3 regions of the Buttiauxella sp. JUb87 genome follow, and region 2 is predicted to be linked to each of the others. Evidence: predicted binding sites of a transcription regulator. Region 2 holds the regulator's gene; each other region holds the start of a gene.
What was found. The regulator LexA, encoded in region 2, represses DNA repair genes until DNA is damaged. The targets are predictions, from matches to a motif close to TNCTGTATGTACATACAGNA.

Region 1 (5,227 bases), on a different contig from region 2:
CCGTTGAAACTGCGCAGGCTGCACGTGAAGCAAACGCCCGTCGTCGTTTCCAGTAAATCAGACAAGGATAGTGAGTATTAATGCTTAGTCCAATTCTGCGCCGCTATACCTGGAACAGCACCTGGCTCTATAACCTGCGTATTTTCATCGCACTGACGGGCACTGCTGCCCTACCCTGGTGGCTGGGTGACGTTAAGCTGACTATCCCCTTAACGCTCGGCGTAGTTGCCGCCGCACTCGCAGACCTGGATGACCGGCTCACCGGGCGTTTGCGTAATCTTCTGATTACTTTGATTAGTTTCTTTATTGCTTCAGCATCAGTTGAGTTGTTGTACCCGTGGCCAATCTTTTTTGGCATCGGGCTAATGGTTTCCACTAGCGGGTTCATTCTGTTGGGCGGACTGGGCCAGCGTTACGCCACCATTGCCTTCGGGGCGCTACTTATCGCCATTTATACCATGCTCGGTATTTCTTTATACGAGCACTGGTATCAACAACCCATACTGCTGTTGGCTGGCGCTATCTGGTACAACGTGCTGACACTTGCCGGGCATCTAATCTTCCCTATTCGGCCTCTTCAAGATAACCTGGCGCGGTGCTATGAAAGTCTCGCACGTTATCTCGAAGTCAAAGCCATGCTGTTCGACCCCGACATTGAAGAAGAAAACCAGGCACCCATGCTTGAGCTTGCGATGGCCAACAGTCAACTGGTCACGATGCTCAATCAGACCAAAGGCTCACTCTTGACTCGTTTACGCGGAGATCGCGGACAACGCGGCACACGTCGTACATTGCATTACTATTTTGTTGCGCAGGACATTCACGAGCGCGCGAGCTCTTCGCATATCCAGTACCAGGCGCTACGCGATAAATTCCGCTACAGCGATATTATGTTCCGCTTTCAACGACTGCTAACTATGCAGTCCCAGGCTTGCTTGCAACTTTCGCGCTCAATTTTATTACGCGAGAAATACCAGCACGACCCACGTTTTGAACGTGCGTTTACGCATCTTGATGCGGCGATTGAAAGACTGAATGCCGACCAATATCTGGCTGGTGAATTAAAAGCGCTTGGCTTCCTGGTGAGTAATTTGCGTGCCATCGATGCGCAATTAGCGACAATTGAATCCGAGCAAGCTCTTGCCGCACCACACAGTGATATCGAAAACCGCCTTGCGGATGATCGCATTACCGGCTTTGGCGATGTCTGGCAGCGTCTGAAACGCAACTTAACACCGGAGTCAGCGTTATTTCGTCATGCGGTTCGTATGTCGGTAGTGCTTTGCGTCGGCTACGCATTCATACAGTTTACCGGGCTAAAACATGGGTATTGGATCTTGCTGACCAGCCTGTTTGTCTGCCAGCCTAACTACAATGCCACTCGTCGACGTTTAGCATTGCGTATCATCGGCACTTTAGTGGGTGTGGCGATAGGGCTACCAGTGTTGTACTTTGTACCGTCAATTGAAGGCCAGCTTGTCTTAATCGTGATTACTGGCGTGCTCTTTTTTGCCTTTCGCAATGTGCAATATGCACATGCCACCATGTTTATCACGTTACTGGTGTTGTTGTGTTTCAACTTGCTGGGTGAAGGGTTTGAAGTCGCTATGCCTCGTATCTTCGATACGCTGCTGGGATGTGCTATCGCCTGGGCTGCGGTGAGTTTCATCTGGCCGGACTGGCGTTTCCGTCGACTACCATTGGTTGTTGAGCGCGCATTTAATGCGAACTGCCGCTATCTGGATGCGATTCTTGAGCAATACCATCAAGGCCGGGATAATCGTGTTGAATATCGAATCGCGCGCCGGGATGCACATAACAAAGATGCAGAACTGGCATCTGTGGTGTCCAACATGTCATCTGAGCCGCGCGTTTCGCGAGAGATGCAAGAGACTGCATTTCGTTTGCTATGCCTAAATCACACATTTAACAGCTATATTTCAGCGTTAGGTGCGCACCGCGAACAACTGACCAACGAAGATATTTTACTGCTGCTTGATGATGCGGTGTGTTATGTCGATGATGCCCTTCATCATTTGCCTGCCGATGAAGCACGGGTGCACAAGGCGCTGCATGGGCTTACTGAGCGTATAACCTCGCTTGAGCCACAGTCGGATAGCAAAGAGCCGTTAGTGCTTCAACAAATTGGCCTGCTGGTTGCGCTGTTACCAGAAATATCACGTCTCCAACAACTTGTGTCGCAGCAACATACTTAACGGGTGTGTCGTTGCGCGTAAAGATGCCCCCACTCGACCAACTCCCGGCGCGTTGCCGCCGGGAGTGCGGCTTCATGAACACCACAAATAGCCCCCGCTAAAGCCAACAAGACTTGTACCCCTAGCCCTTTCTTCAAATGTCTCAGTTTTATCCACGACCGTTTTGCACCATAAGCATGAAGGGTGCGCACGTCAGCAATCCCGACTTCCCACAACATCATCTCCAGGCTGTGAGTTAAATTAGGTAAATCTTTGAGACGTTGTTGCGCCTTCAGGCGAGATTTCTCACGGCGAGCGCTAAACAATGCATCGGTTGAAAGCTGCAACAGCTTTTGCCGATCACGCCACAGTCCTTCATCGACATGATAATAATTGAGCGCAATGGCTCGTCCACGTTTGTTATAAACCAGAGACTCTGACGCTCTTGCAACAAAGTAAACTTCCGATTGTTCGCAGGCACGTAGATACAATTCTCCCTCAGAAACCATGGCAAACACCACATTTTCGACGGTCAAACTATAGCCACCAAATAGCGAGCGATAATTTATATCACCTAATGGCGCTAGATATTCTTTTGATTGATGAATCCTTGCATAAGACCGGCTCTTCATGAATATATCCTTAAATATCAATCCATAACATATCATCACAATGTGTAACTGCATCCAGTAATATGAAAATAGGTAACATGATGAGCGACGGCAATCACATTCTTACTTTCCGCAGATTTACATGTCGAAATTGCGATATGCTTTCCGAAATTTAGATTGATCTTTGTCCGAACTGGCATTACTGTATATTCATACAGTAACCCATCAGGCGGGATTAACTATGCAATCACATAACGTTCTAACTCACGTTGCCACTGTTCCAGGTTCTGCGTCTTCATTGGCTCAGTCATCAGCAGGTAACAACATTAAAGGGTTGATCAGTGAAGTGATCTACAGCGAGGATCAGCCCTGGATTACACAGTTAGTGTTGCTGCCCTTGCTGCAACAGCTTGGTCAGCAATCTCGCTGGCAGTTGTGGTTAACGCCACAACAGAAATTGAGTCGTCAGTGGGTGCAGTCAGCTGGTCTTCCGCTGACAAAAGTGATGCAGGTAAGCCAGTTAGATCCACTTTTTACCGTAGATGCTATGGTAAAAGCATTGCAGACAGGAAATTACAGTGTTGTTATTGGTTGGTTACCGGAAGAATTGACCGACGAAGAGCATTTTCAGCTATCATCAGCAGCTGAAATGGGTAATGCAATTGGCTTTATTATGCGTCCAACTCGTACCTCAAAAACAGGATGTCGACCACGAAGTGGTCTAAAAATTCATTCTAGTTTGTATCATTAAGTAAATTTAAGAGAAATCCTGGAACTTTTTCTTCTCTGCTGACAATTCATTGTGAATTATGAAGAATCCCCGCTGCAAGCCGCTCCAGGCGGCATTCCGCCAGTTTTAAGAAGCCTATTTTTCGCGCAAAGTTGTTAAAAAGTGTGTACTCAAATCGTTTTTTTTCATATGCCTGAGGGACTTCACACTTGTAAGTTTTCAACTACGTTGTAGACTTTAGCTCGCCAGGGTTGCTCTTCCATAACACCGATTGATCGGTAGAGTAACAAGTGAGCATAAACTCGGGCGAAGGATTTAACCCTGGGCTTTAGAGCGATTTTAAAGCTCATGGCCTTTTTGGATGATAATGAGGCGCAAAAAATGAAAAAGACAGCTATCGCGATTGCAGTGGCACTGGCTGGCTTCGCTACCGTAGCGCAGGCCGCACCGAAAGATAACACCTGGTATGCAGGTGGTAAGTTGGGTTGGTCCCAGTTCCACGACACCGGTTTCTACGGAAACGGTTTCCAGAACAACAATGGCCCAACTCACAGCAGCCAACTGGGTGCTGGTGCATTCGGTGGTTACCAGGTTAACCCGTACGTTGGTTTCGAAATGGGTTACGACTGGTTAGGTCGTATGCCTTACAAGGGCAGCGTTGATAACGGTGCTTTCAAAGCGCAAGGCGTTCAACTGGCTGCTAAACTGAGCTACCCAATCAACGACGATCTGGATATCTACACTCGTCTGGGTGGTATGGTATGGCGTGCAGACGCTAAAGGTAACTACGCTTCTACTGGCGTTACCCGCAGCGAACACGACACTGGCGTTTCCCCGCTGGCAGCAGTTGGTCTTGAGTACGCAATCACCCGTGATATCGCAACTCGCCTGGATTACCAGTGGGTTAGCAACATCGGTGATGCGCAAACCGTTGGTACTCGTCCAGACAACGGCATGCTGAGCCTGGGTGTTTCTTACCGTTTCGGCCAGTATGATGCAGCTCCAGTTGTAGCTCCGGCTCCAGCTCCAGCTCCAGAAGTACAGACTAAGCACTTCACTCTGAAGTCTGATGTTCTGTTCAACTTCAACAAAGCAACTCTGAAACCAGAAGGTCAGCAGGCACTGGATCAACTGTATACTCAGTTGAGCAACCTCGACCCGAAAGATGGTTCTGTTGTAGTTCTGGGCTTCACCGACCGTATCGGTTCAGACCAGTACAACCAGAAACTGTCTGACAAACGTGCACAGTCTGTTGTTGATTACCTGATCTCTAAAGGTATCCCAGCTAACAAGATCTCCCCACGCGGTATGGGCGAATCTAACCCAGTTACTGGCAGCACCTGTGATAACGTAGCTCCTAAAGCTAAACTGATTGATTGCCTGGCTCCAGATCGTCGCGTAGAGATCGAAGTTAAAGGTATCAAAGACGTTGTAACTCAGCCTGCGGCATAAGTTACCGTTATAAAAAAACCCCGCTTCGGCGGGGTTTTTTGTTTTTAATGTTCTGGAACAGAAAAGCAAAATGAATCACTGCATCAACTCAACTGCGCTCTATTATTTGCCGAGCATTGCCTGAAGATCTTGTTTCAAAGAAGACATCTGATTGGCGTATTGTTCTTTACGCTCAGCATCTTCAATCAATTGCACAATAGTTTCTGAGAGAGTGCACCCTCGCCGATGAGCAAGCCCTG
Region 2 (5,227 bases):
ATTAATGCCATGCAAAACAGACAAACGCTGGGCAACGGTGCGGCTTTCACGCTCCAGTGTCCCACGGTTAATCGACGGATTTGCGCTCAGCAACCAGAAGGTAATCGCATAACGCTGTAGCGTTTCGCGAACACCTGCTGCCAGCAGCTGCATGGTGCGTGAACGAGCAGGATTAATCTGCACTTCATCGCCTGCCAGTGTCACCAGTTCCTGACGAACCAGTTCATTGAGCATGATGTCAATTTCACCAGCAAGTTCGGTCGTGCTCCAGCGCAAGAACAGTTCAGCCTTCAGCATCGGGTAAAGCAGCTCGACCTGACGCAGCAGTTCGTTACGGTCAATACGGCGATGTTGAGTAATAATTGCCGCCAGCAGAGAAGGCAACACCAGCATATGCAGGATGTTGTTACGGTAATAAGTCATCAGAACCGCCTGCTCGCGCGGCAGAATGATGATGTCACCGATGGTGTCTTTCTCAACTTCAAACTTGTTCATCTGCAATGCGTGTTCAATCAGCGCTTCTGCTGGCTGGTCTGGTGCGGTCGCGTCCGGTGAATAAGGCACATTACGCAACAGGCTCAGGTAGCAGTTGAGCTGCTCGGTCAGTTGCTCACGGGTAAGTGAACGCTGACGCGAGGCCAACAGCGCGGTACAGCACAGGTTCATGGCATTTGCCGCACCGGCATTGTTAATACGCACCATCAGTTCAGCGGCAATTTCATTGACCGTTGGCGTCAACCATGCCGGGCGGATGGCCTCAATCGGGTCGATTGAATCGCGCCACTCTGGAACACGCTGGTTCAGGAACGTCATCAGCGGCATCGGTTCGCCAAAGTTAACATAGCCCTGGCCGAGGTTACGCAGCTTACTCAGCCCGCGCACCATCTGCATGAAACTCTCTTTCTCTTTGGTCGCGCCACGCAGCTCTTTCGCGTAAGTCCCCACTTCCATTACATGCTCATAACCAATGTAAATTGGCACCAGGGTAATAGGGCGAGTACCGCCGCGCAGCATGGCCTGGATGGTCATCGACAGCGTGCCGGTTTTCGGGTCGAGCAAACGCCCGGTACGAGAACGGCCACCTTCCACAAAGTATTCAACGGAATAGCCACGGCTAAACAGCTCGCCCAGATATTCACGGAACACGGTGGAGTAGAGTTTGCTGCCTTTAAAGGTACGGCGGATAAAGAACGCACCGAGGCGGCGGAAAATCGGGCCGGCTGGCCAGAAATTCAGGTTGATACCCGCTGCGATGTGCGGAGGAACCAGCCCCTGGTGATAAAGCACGTAGGACAACAGCATGTAGTCCATGTGGCTGCGATGGCAGGGCACATAGACAATCTCGTGGCCGTCATGAGCCAGTTGGCGCACGCGTTCAGCGTTATGAACGTTGATGCCCTGGTACAAACGGTTCCACGTCAGACCTAACACGCGGTCAGTCAAACGCACGGCTTCATACGAGAAGTTAGCGGCAATCTCTTCCATCAAAGCAACAGCATTCTGCTGGGCTTTTTCATGGGAGATTTTCTTGCTGCGCGCTTCATCTTCTACTGCACGAGCGATAGCTTTTGAGGCCAGTAGCTTATTGAACAGATCCTGGCGTACCGGCAGACGCGGGCCGACAGTCGCTAAACGCTGGCGAGCAAAGTGCATACGCGCTACGCGAGCCAGTTTTTGGGCGATTTTTTTGTCTGTACCGTGGTCGGTTGCCATCTGGCGCAGCGAAACCGGAGCGGAGAAACGCACAAAGCTGTCGCGCCCAAGCCAGGAAACAGCGAAAAATTTCTGGACGCCGTTCAGCATCTTTAATGGCGGATTCACTTCGCCTTTTTCGCGCCCAGGGGAGCGGCCAAACATCACCGATACTGGCACCATCTGCACATCCAGATTTGGATTGCTGCGGTGTAAGTCGAGGTAATCGTGGAACAGTTTGATCGACTCTTCTTTTGGCGTGTAATAAGTGAAAACACGCGGGCCGCCATGGATAAAGACATAGCGCGGCAATACCGCACCGTCGATTTCTAACGGCTCGAGAGGGTCGGGCAAGTTATGCGCGAGACATTGTGCGCGCAGCGTTAATAAGTCCGCCTTGGAGTTATACGGCAGGACATACATAATCGGGCGTGTGGGATCTAAGCCCAGTTCGGCTTGTGGATCTGCCGGAATGGACTTGCTCTTTACCAGAACGCCTAATGGTAAATTAAGTAATTTGTAGTAGATTCTTGGCCAGCCTGACATAAACGATGTAAAGCCTCAGGTTAATGATGCAAATTCGCCGCAAGAATATCAGAATCTGGCTCAGATTTCTGTGGCGTTGCAATATAGATAAGCATTGACCCAAATAATTTGAAAAGGTTTCCCAAAATGGCGAGCAGTACCACTGGACTTACCCGTATCATCAAAGCCGCAGGCTACTCATGGAAAGGGCTCAAAGCAGCCTGGATTAACGAAGCGGCTTTCCGCCAGGAAGGGGTTAGCGCGCTCATCGCCATCGCCATCGCCTGCTGGTTAGATGTTGACCCTATCACCCGTATTTTACTGATTGGTTCTGTTGTGCTGGTCATGATTGTCGAAATTCTCAATAGCGCTATCGAGGCGCTTGTTGACCGTGTTGGTACCGATTACCACGAGCTTTCAGGACGGGCCAAGGACATGGGGTCTGCTGCCGTATTAATCGCCATTATCCTCGCAGTTATTACCTGGGTCACACTGCTTTGGCCGCATTTGCGATGATCTTTCCAGAATAGTTAAGTCCCTGGTTTTTTGCTCAATTTGTGGTTCCAAAATCGCCTTTGACTGTATATACTCACAGCATAACTGTATAAACACCCAGGGGGCGGAATGAAAGCGTTAACTACCAGGCAGCAAGAGGTGTTTGATCTTATTCGGGATCATATCAGCCAGACCGGCATGCCACCGACTCGTGCCGAGATTGCTCAACGTCTGGGGTTCCGTTCTCCGAACGCCGCTGAAGAGCACCTGAAAGCACTTGCCCGTAAAGGCGTCATTGAGATTATCTCTGGTGCGTCGCGCGGTATCCGCTTGCTGGTGGAAGAAGTTACCGGTATTCCGCTGGTTGGGCGTGTTGCTGCGGGGGAACCACTCCTTGCACAACAGCACATCGAAGGCCATTACCAGGTTGACCCATCACTGTTTAAACCAAATGCCGATTTCCTGTTGCGCGTTAGCGGGATGTCTATGAAAGACATCGGTATTATGGACGGCGACCTGCTTGCAGTTCATAAAACTCAGGATGTGCGTAACGGCCAGGTTGTGGTGGCGCGTATTGACGACGAAGTGACTGTTAAGCGCTTAAAGCAGCAGGGTAATACCGTTCATCTTCTGCCTGAAAATAGCGAATTTGAACCTATTGTGGTTGACCTGCGCGAACATAACTTCTCTATTGAAGGGTTGGCGGTTGGGGTAATTCGCAACGGCGACTGGCTGTAAACTTCTCCAGATGATGCGCTTTAATGCGCATCATCGTCTTAATTCTCTTATCTCTTCCTGGATTGGCCATGCGATTTTTCTCGACGGCTGACAGAGCTCTCTGGCGCCTCGCCTTACCCATGATTTTTTCCAACATCACCGTGCCTTTACTGGGCCTTGTTGATACCGCGGTAATTGGTCATTTGGATAGCCCTGTTTATCTTGGCGGTGTCGCTATTGGTGCGACGGCAACCAGCTTCTTATTTATGCTGTTGCTGTTTTTGCGCATGAGCACCACCGGTTTAACTGCCCAGGCATTTGGTGCCAATAATCCCTCTGCTTTAGCGCGTGCACTGGTTCAGCCCTTGCTATTGGCGTTAGGAGCAGGGGTGGCGATCGTCTTACTGCGTGAACCGCTGATATCCCTGGCCTTGCATATCGTCGGCGGCAATGAAGATGTTTTGTTGCAGGCCCGGCGATTCCTTGAAATACGTTGGCTTAGTGCGCCAGCCTCGCTTGCCAACCTGGTCTTGTTGGGCTGGTTGTTAGGCGTTCAGTATGCGCGTGCGCCAGTTATCTTGCTGGTTGTCGGAAACGTACTGAATATCGTGCTGGATGTGTGGCTGGTTATGGGGCTACACATGGATGTTCAGGGCGCGGCACTCGCCACCGTCACCGCAGAATATGCGACGTTTATCATTGGTTTGCTGATGGTGAAAAAGGTCATGGGTTTGCGCGGAATCAGCTTTGAGATGCTCAAAGAGTCCTGGCGCGGGAATGTGCGGCGTCTGCTGGCACTCAATCGCGACATCATGCTGCGCTCGCTGTTGCTACAGGTCTGTTTCGCCTCAGTCACTATCTTTGGTGCGCGGTTAGGTAGCGAAATCGTCGCGGTTAACGCCGTGTTGATGACGCTATTAACCTTCACCGCCTATGCGCTCGATGGGTTCGCCTATGCCGTTGAAGCCCATTCCGGGCAGGCGTTTGGCGCTAAAAACCGTGGTCAATTGCTCGAAGTATGGGGCGCTGCATGTCGCCAGGCGGGCTTAGTCGCTCTTATGTTCGCCGCTGTGTATGCGCTGTTTGGTGAGCACATTGTTTCGCTTCTTACCTCTATCCCGGAATTGCAGCTACAGGCAGACCGCTACTTGCACTGGCAGATTGTTTTGCCCGTTGTTGGTGTCTGGTGTTATTTGCTGGACGGCATGTTTATTGGCGCAACGCGAGGTACGGAAATGCGCAACAGCATGGCGGTTGCGGCATTGGGATTTGGGCTGACGTTGCTCACCGTGCCTTATCTGGGAAATCATGGTCTGTGGTTATCCGTGGCTGTGTTCCTGGCTTTGCGCGGACTGTCTTTGGGATGGATTTGGCGTCGCCATTGGCGGGATAACAGCTGGTTTCCGGCTGGAACTCCTGATTAGTTACAGCTCATAGTTAGTTACAACTCATAGTTAGTTACAACTCATAGTTAGTTACAACTTCTGACGCGCTTTTAATCGCACTCCAGTATGCTGATTTGCCACCTGATTTTGGGGCAAGTCAGCATCATTTCTGTTACTTCTGTGGTTCAATGTTCTTAGTTTTCCCCTCACTGCCATATCCTTGACTACAATTATTTCCACGTCCAGCAGATAGTGAGTGTCAGCCAAACGGCAGCACCTGGGCGTTGTTAACTATTAGCAGTTCTTAACCGAACGATGAGGATATTATTATGAATAAAGACGAAATCGGCGGTAACTGGAAACAGTTCAAAGGCACAGTAAAAGAGAAATGGGGCAAACTGACAGACGATGAC
Region 3 (5,227 bases), on a different contig from region 2:
ATTTCCCAGTTCTGGATCCGCGAAGGCCGTAACAAGACCATCAAAGATCACTTCAACTATCTGGTGCTGCCAACTTGTGGCGCGCTGACAGTGGGTGCATTGTGGATTAACCTGGAAGAAAGCTCGATGATTCTGGGTCTGATTTGGGCGGCTATCGGCCTGACCTATCTGGCCTTTGTGACTCGTCGCTTCCGTAACCCGGTTCCACAGTTCAACGAAGATTTAGCGTAATCGCTAAACACCAAAAAGGCCGCGCAAGCGGCCTTTTTGTTATGGATGCTTCGTCCTGAACGGGTCTTGTCCTTTGTAGGTCGGATAAGCTTGCGCCATCCGACATCTTGCTATCACCCCACTAAAAACTGCGCATACTCGAACAACTCCTTCAACAACGCCGTCTTCTCTTTATCACTTTCATGCAGGTTATACAGCGCTTCCAGTTCTTGCGCGTAGGCTTGCAACGCTTCCTGAGACAACACTTCACGGCGATGCTGCAACCAGCGCTGCTGCTCGGCTTCATCCAGGGTGCCTGGGAAGTTACGCGCCCGATAATTAAACAACAGCTTCTCAATCCGTTTATCGGCGAAGGTAATGTCCAGCGCGGGTAAATTCTGCGGATCGGTTTGCAGCACAATACGCATGGCTGCGCGGTCGGCATCGCTGAAAAAGCCGTTATACAGCTGCGCATCAACATTATCTGAAGGCACAAAAGGCTCAGCTTCAGCAAAAATCGCCACCGCTTTCTCGCGTACGGAAGGGTGCTCTCGCAATAGCTTCAGGTTATCCAGGCAACGTTGACGATCGATTCCTAAACGTTCTGCATCTTCCGGGCGCAACGTATTCGCCACCGCTAAGACCGGGCATTTATTCAAATGAACCAGCTTGATTGGCACGGCCGCAGTATCACCAAGTGCGGCTTTCGGCGTATACAACCGCTCGCGCAACGCATCCGCATCCAGCTCCAGAAGTGGAGAAATATCACCCGCCAAATCGACCATAATCACCGCGTTTTTGTTATCCGGGTGCCAGGCGAGTGGGGCAATCCAACTGGTGTTACCGCGCCACGCGCCAAACATTCCCGAGACATGTACCAGCGGTTTCATCTGCGGAACATCAATCAGCGTGGTGAGTTTGTGTTTGGAACGGTGGCTGTAGAGATACTCAAACAGGCGCGGCTGGCGGGTTTTCACTAGTTGTGCCATCGCGATAGTGGCGTACACATCAGACATCGCATCGTGTGCATTCGCATGCTCAATGCCGTTGGCTTTGGTCAAATGTTCAAGGCGGAAGCTCGGCAAACCGTCTTCGTTTTCCGGCCAGACAATTCCTTCCGGGCGCAATGCGTAACAGGCGCGCATCACATCGAGCAAATCCCAGCGCGAATTATCGTTTTGCCAGCTCCAGCCATACGGATCATAAAAGTTACGGTAAAAGATATTGCGCGTCACTTCATCATCAAAGCGCACATTGTTGTAACCCACGACGCAGGTTTTTGGATGGGTAAAAATGGTGTGGATGCGTTTTGCAAAATCCGCTTCGTTGACGCCACGCGCCAGCGCTTGTTGCGGAGTAATGCCGGTAATCATCACGGCTTCTGGCTGTGGCAGATAGTCATCCGCCGGTTTGCAGTAAAAAACTTCCGGTTCGCCAATCACGTTAAATTCAGCATCGGTACGAATAGCCGCGAATTGCGCCGGGCGGTCGAGCGATGGACTTTTACCGAAGGTTTCATAATCATGAAAAAGGAAGGTCGGTTGTTGCGTTGTCTTATCCACGGTTTACTCCCGCCCTTGAGTGTTGTTTAACGTACTGTTATTAAACTGAAATCCCACTAAAACCCTCTCCATGTGCCAATCATTGTTATCAGGTACTGCAACCGCCAATGGTAAACCATTAACCGCCCTGCAAGAAGTCTTCGCGATGACGGAATAGTATATTCCTCAACTGTATGCGAGCGCTCTCATTCATATATTTTTGCAATTTAATTGCGAAAAAAGTCGCAAACTGCAGTAAAAGTGGCGGCTGAATTTTTTGTTACTGAGGGTATATCGTTGAAGATCCGTCTGTTTGTTGTCTGTTCCTTGCTGTCACTTTCTGCTCACTCCGCTTTTGCCGACGATACCTTTGTTAATGCGCCACCCCCTCCACAAATTCAGGCGGGCTCTTGGGTATTGATGGATTACACCACCGGGCAAATTCTGGCAGCGGAAAATGAGCATGTGCGACGCAACCCGGCGAGTCTGACCAAGCTGATGACCGGATACGTGGTCGATCGTGCCATCGACAGTGGCCGCATCACGGCAAACGACATGGTCACTGTCGGCAAAGATGCCTGGGCAAAAGGTAATCCGGTATTTGATGGCTCGTCGCTAATGTTCCTGAAAGCGGGTGACCGACTGACAGTCCATGACCTCAGCCGCGGGTTAATTATTGATTCAGGGAATGATGCTTGTGTTGCTCTGGCAGATTACGTCGCCGGTGGGCAGCCACAATTTGTAGCGATGATGAACAAATACGTGCAGCAGCTCCGCCTGCGCGATACCCACTTCGAAACGGTTCATGGTCTGGATGCACCTGGCCAGCACAGCACAGCCTATGATCTTGCGGTACTTTCGCGTGCAATAATCCACGGTGAACCCGAGTTTTATCACATGTATAGTGAGCGCAGCCTCACCTGGAATGGCATCACGCAACAGAACCGTAATGGTTTGTTGTGGGACAAAGGGCTGAATGTGGACGGCCTGAAGACCGGCCATACTGCGAGCGCTGGCTTTAATCTTATTGCGTCAAGCGTGGTCGGTGAGCGCCGTTTAATTGCGGTGGTCATGGGCGCTGAAAGCCCGAAAGGGCGCGAAGATCAGGCGCGGAAATTACTGCACTGGGGCCAGGATAATTTCGATACCGTACAGGTTCTGCATAAAGGCAAAAAAATTGGTACTGAGGCTATCTGGTACGGTGATAAAAAACAGATCGAAGTTGGTACAAATCAGGATGTTTTTTTGGCGCTGCCAAAATCTGAAGTCCCTAACATCAAAGCTAAATATGTCCTCGACAAGCAAGAGATCGAAGCGCCGATTGCTGCCAACCAACATGTGGGTGAAATCGAGCTTTTTGATCGCGACAAGCTGATTGCCCACTGGCCGTTGGTGACGCTAACGGGCGTCAAAAAGGGCAGCACATGGTCGCGGTTTAGCGACTATCTGAGCCACAAATTGTAATTCCTTAATCAGTGTTAAAAGGGTCGACAGTCATGTCGGCCCTTTTTTTCATCTGAACGGCTGGTCTGTACTACGATCTACAGGCGGATCTACAGGCGAAAGTTTTTCAAAAAGCGATCCTGCTCGCAAAGCAACCACATCACCCTGACAATGGATTGTTTCCCTGCACAAGAGTGGTGTATAAACATACAGTATTTTTAAATCTGTCAGGAGGTCATATGGAATTTAACGTACAACAAGTGAATGAACGTAAAGTCGCTGGTTTTCATATGGTTGGGCCGTGGGAACAAACGGTCCATCAGGGCTTTGAGCAACTTGCCCTGTGGGTCAAAACTCACCAGATAGCCGGGGAAGAATGGCTGGCGGTTTATTACGACAATCCCGATGTCGTACCCGCAGAAAAACTGCGCTGCGACACCGTGGTCTCGGTGGCTGAAAACTTTACCGTGCCGGATAACAGTGAAGGCGTGATTGTGACGAGCATCCAGGGCGGCCAGTATGCGGTGGCACGCGCCCGCGTGGATGACAACGACTTTGCCAAGCCGTGGAATCTGTTTTTTGACAGCGTCCTTGCTAATAATAGCTACCAGATAACCGGAAAACCCTGCTTCGAACACTATCTTAACGATGGTTCAGAAAGTGGAGTATGGGAAATAGACATGTATATTCCGGTGGCAGATCAAGTCTGATGCTAAAGGGGGCTTATGCCCCCTAACTTTGTGATGTTCATTCCATAAAAACAGGTACAATCCCGTTTTTTATTTTCTGGGGAACTGAGTGTGCGTCCTGACAAATCACTAAGCCCATTTGAGATCCGCATATACCGCAATTACCGTATCGTGCATGGGATCCGCATCGCACTGGCTTTTATTCTCACCTTTCTTATTGTTCATCTTCTGAAAGTGCCCGAAGGGACATGGCCGTTGATCACGCTTGTGGTGGTCATGGGGCCGATCTCTTTTTGGGGCAACGTCGTGCCACGCGCCTTTGAGCGAATTGGTGGGACGATATGCGGTGCAGTCATGGGACTTGTGGCGCTAAAACTTGAGCTGTTCTCGCTACCGCTGATGTTGGTGTGGTGTGCCATTGCCATGTTCATCTGCGGCTATCTGGCGTTGGGGAAACGCCCGTATCAAGCTCTGCTGATTGGTATCACTCTTGCGGTGGTGGTTGGCGCACCGGCAGGAGACATGGAAATTGCCCTTTGGCGCAGCGGCGATGTTATCTTCGGCTCGTTGCTGGCGATGTTATTTACCAGCATTTATCCGCAGCGCGCCTTTATCCACTGGCGCATACAAATGGCGAACTTCGTCACCGCCTTTGGCCGGGTTTACAACGCGGGCTTCTCACCTAATTTATTAGAGCGCCCCAGGCTTGAAAAACATTTACACAAAGTGTTGAGTGATGTCGTAAGAATGCGTGCACTCATCGGGCCAAGCAGCAAAGAAACGCACATTCAAAAGTCTATCTTCGAGGCGATACAAACCGTCAGCCGCAATCTGGTGTGCACTCTTGAGTTGCAGGTCAACGCTTACTGGGCATCAAGGGAAAGCCACTTCCTGATGATCAACGCACACACGCTGCGCGAAACGCAACAAATGACCCAGGGCACGCTTGCCGCTATCGCACTGGCCTTGCACGATGGCAACCCGTCGACGATTTCAGCGAACAATGAAAAGCTGACTGAAATCGTCAGCGAGTTGCGCGAGCTCATACAAAATGGCCAAAATGGGAAACTTCAGGAAACGCCTATTCATGGTTACGTCTGGCTGAGTCTGGAACTTGCTCGTCAACTAGAATTGCTGTCGCAGTTGATCTGTCGCGCGTTACGCAAATAATTGCTCAGCCTGGTGTGAATTGCTGGTTTCGATTCAGCAGCAATTGAGGTTAAGATAGCGAAACAATGAATTATCAGCGGCTGCCGCTACCATTAAGGTTATCTTATGGCGGCTGTCTTAACGAATCCGAGTATGAAATTAGCAGGGGTATAAAAATGGAACCAATCAAACCAT

Region 1: the regulator LexA is predicted to act here: its motif matches at 3,007-3,026, upstream of sulA (SOS-induced cell division inhibitor SulA).
Region 3: the regulator LexA is predicted to act here: its motif matches at 3,390-3,409, upstream of sbmC (DNA gyrase inhibitor SbmC).

The regions. Positions count from the first base shown of each region.
Region 1 covers NZ_SNVY01000003.1:712,284-717,510, reverse strand. The annotation lists gene EC843_RS15300 (YccF domain-containing protein) at 1-56, shown strand, start outside; gene yccS (YccS family putative transporter) at 81-2,216, shown strand; gene EC843_RS15290 (TfoX/Sxy family DNA transformation protein) at 2,213-2,827, opposite strand; gene sulA (SOS-induced cell division inhibitor SulA) at 3,048-3,557, shown strand; gene ompA (porin OmpA) at 3,918-4,988, shown strand; gene matP (macrodomain Ter protein MatP) at 5,091-5,227, opposite strand, start outside.
Region 2 covers NZ_SNVY01000010.1:86,395-91,621, reverse strand. The annotation lists gene plsB (glycerol-3-phosphate 1-O-acyltransferase PlsB) at 1-2,238, opposite strand, end outside; gene EC843_RS21635 (diacylglycerol kinase) at 2,365-2,733, shown strand; gene lexA (transcriptional repressor LexA) at 2,842-3,450, shown strand; gene dinF (MATE family efflux transporter DinF) at 3,519-4,853, shown strand; gene EC843_RS21620 (CsbD family protein) at 5,144-5,227, shown strand, end outside.
Region 3 covers NZ_SNVY01000001.1:1,170,094-1,175,320, reverse strand. The annotation lists gene EC843_RS05625 (APC family permease) at 1-231, shown strand, start outside; gene sbcB (exodeoxyribonuclease I) at 345-1,772, opposite strand; gene dacD (serine-type D-Ala-D-Ala carboxypeptidase DacD) at 2,049-3,215, shown strand; gene sbmC (DNA gyrase inhibitor SbmC) at 3,434-3,904, shown strand; gene EC843_RS05605 (FUSC family protein) at 3,995-5,053, shown strand; gene EC843_RS05600 (DUF496 family protein) at 5,209-5,227, shown strand, end outside.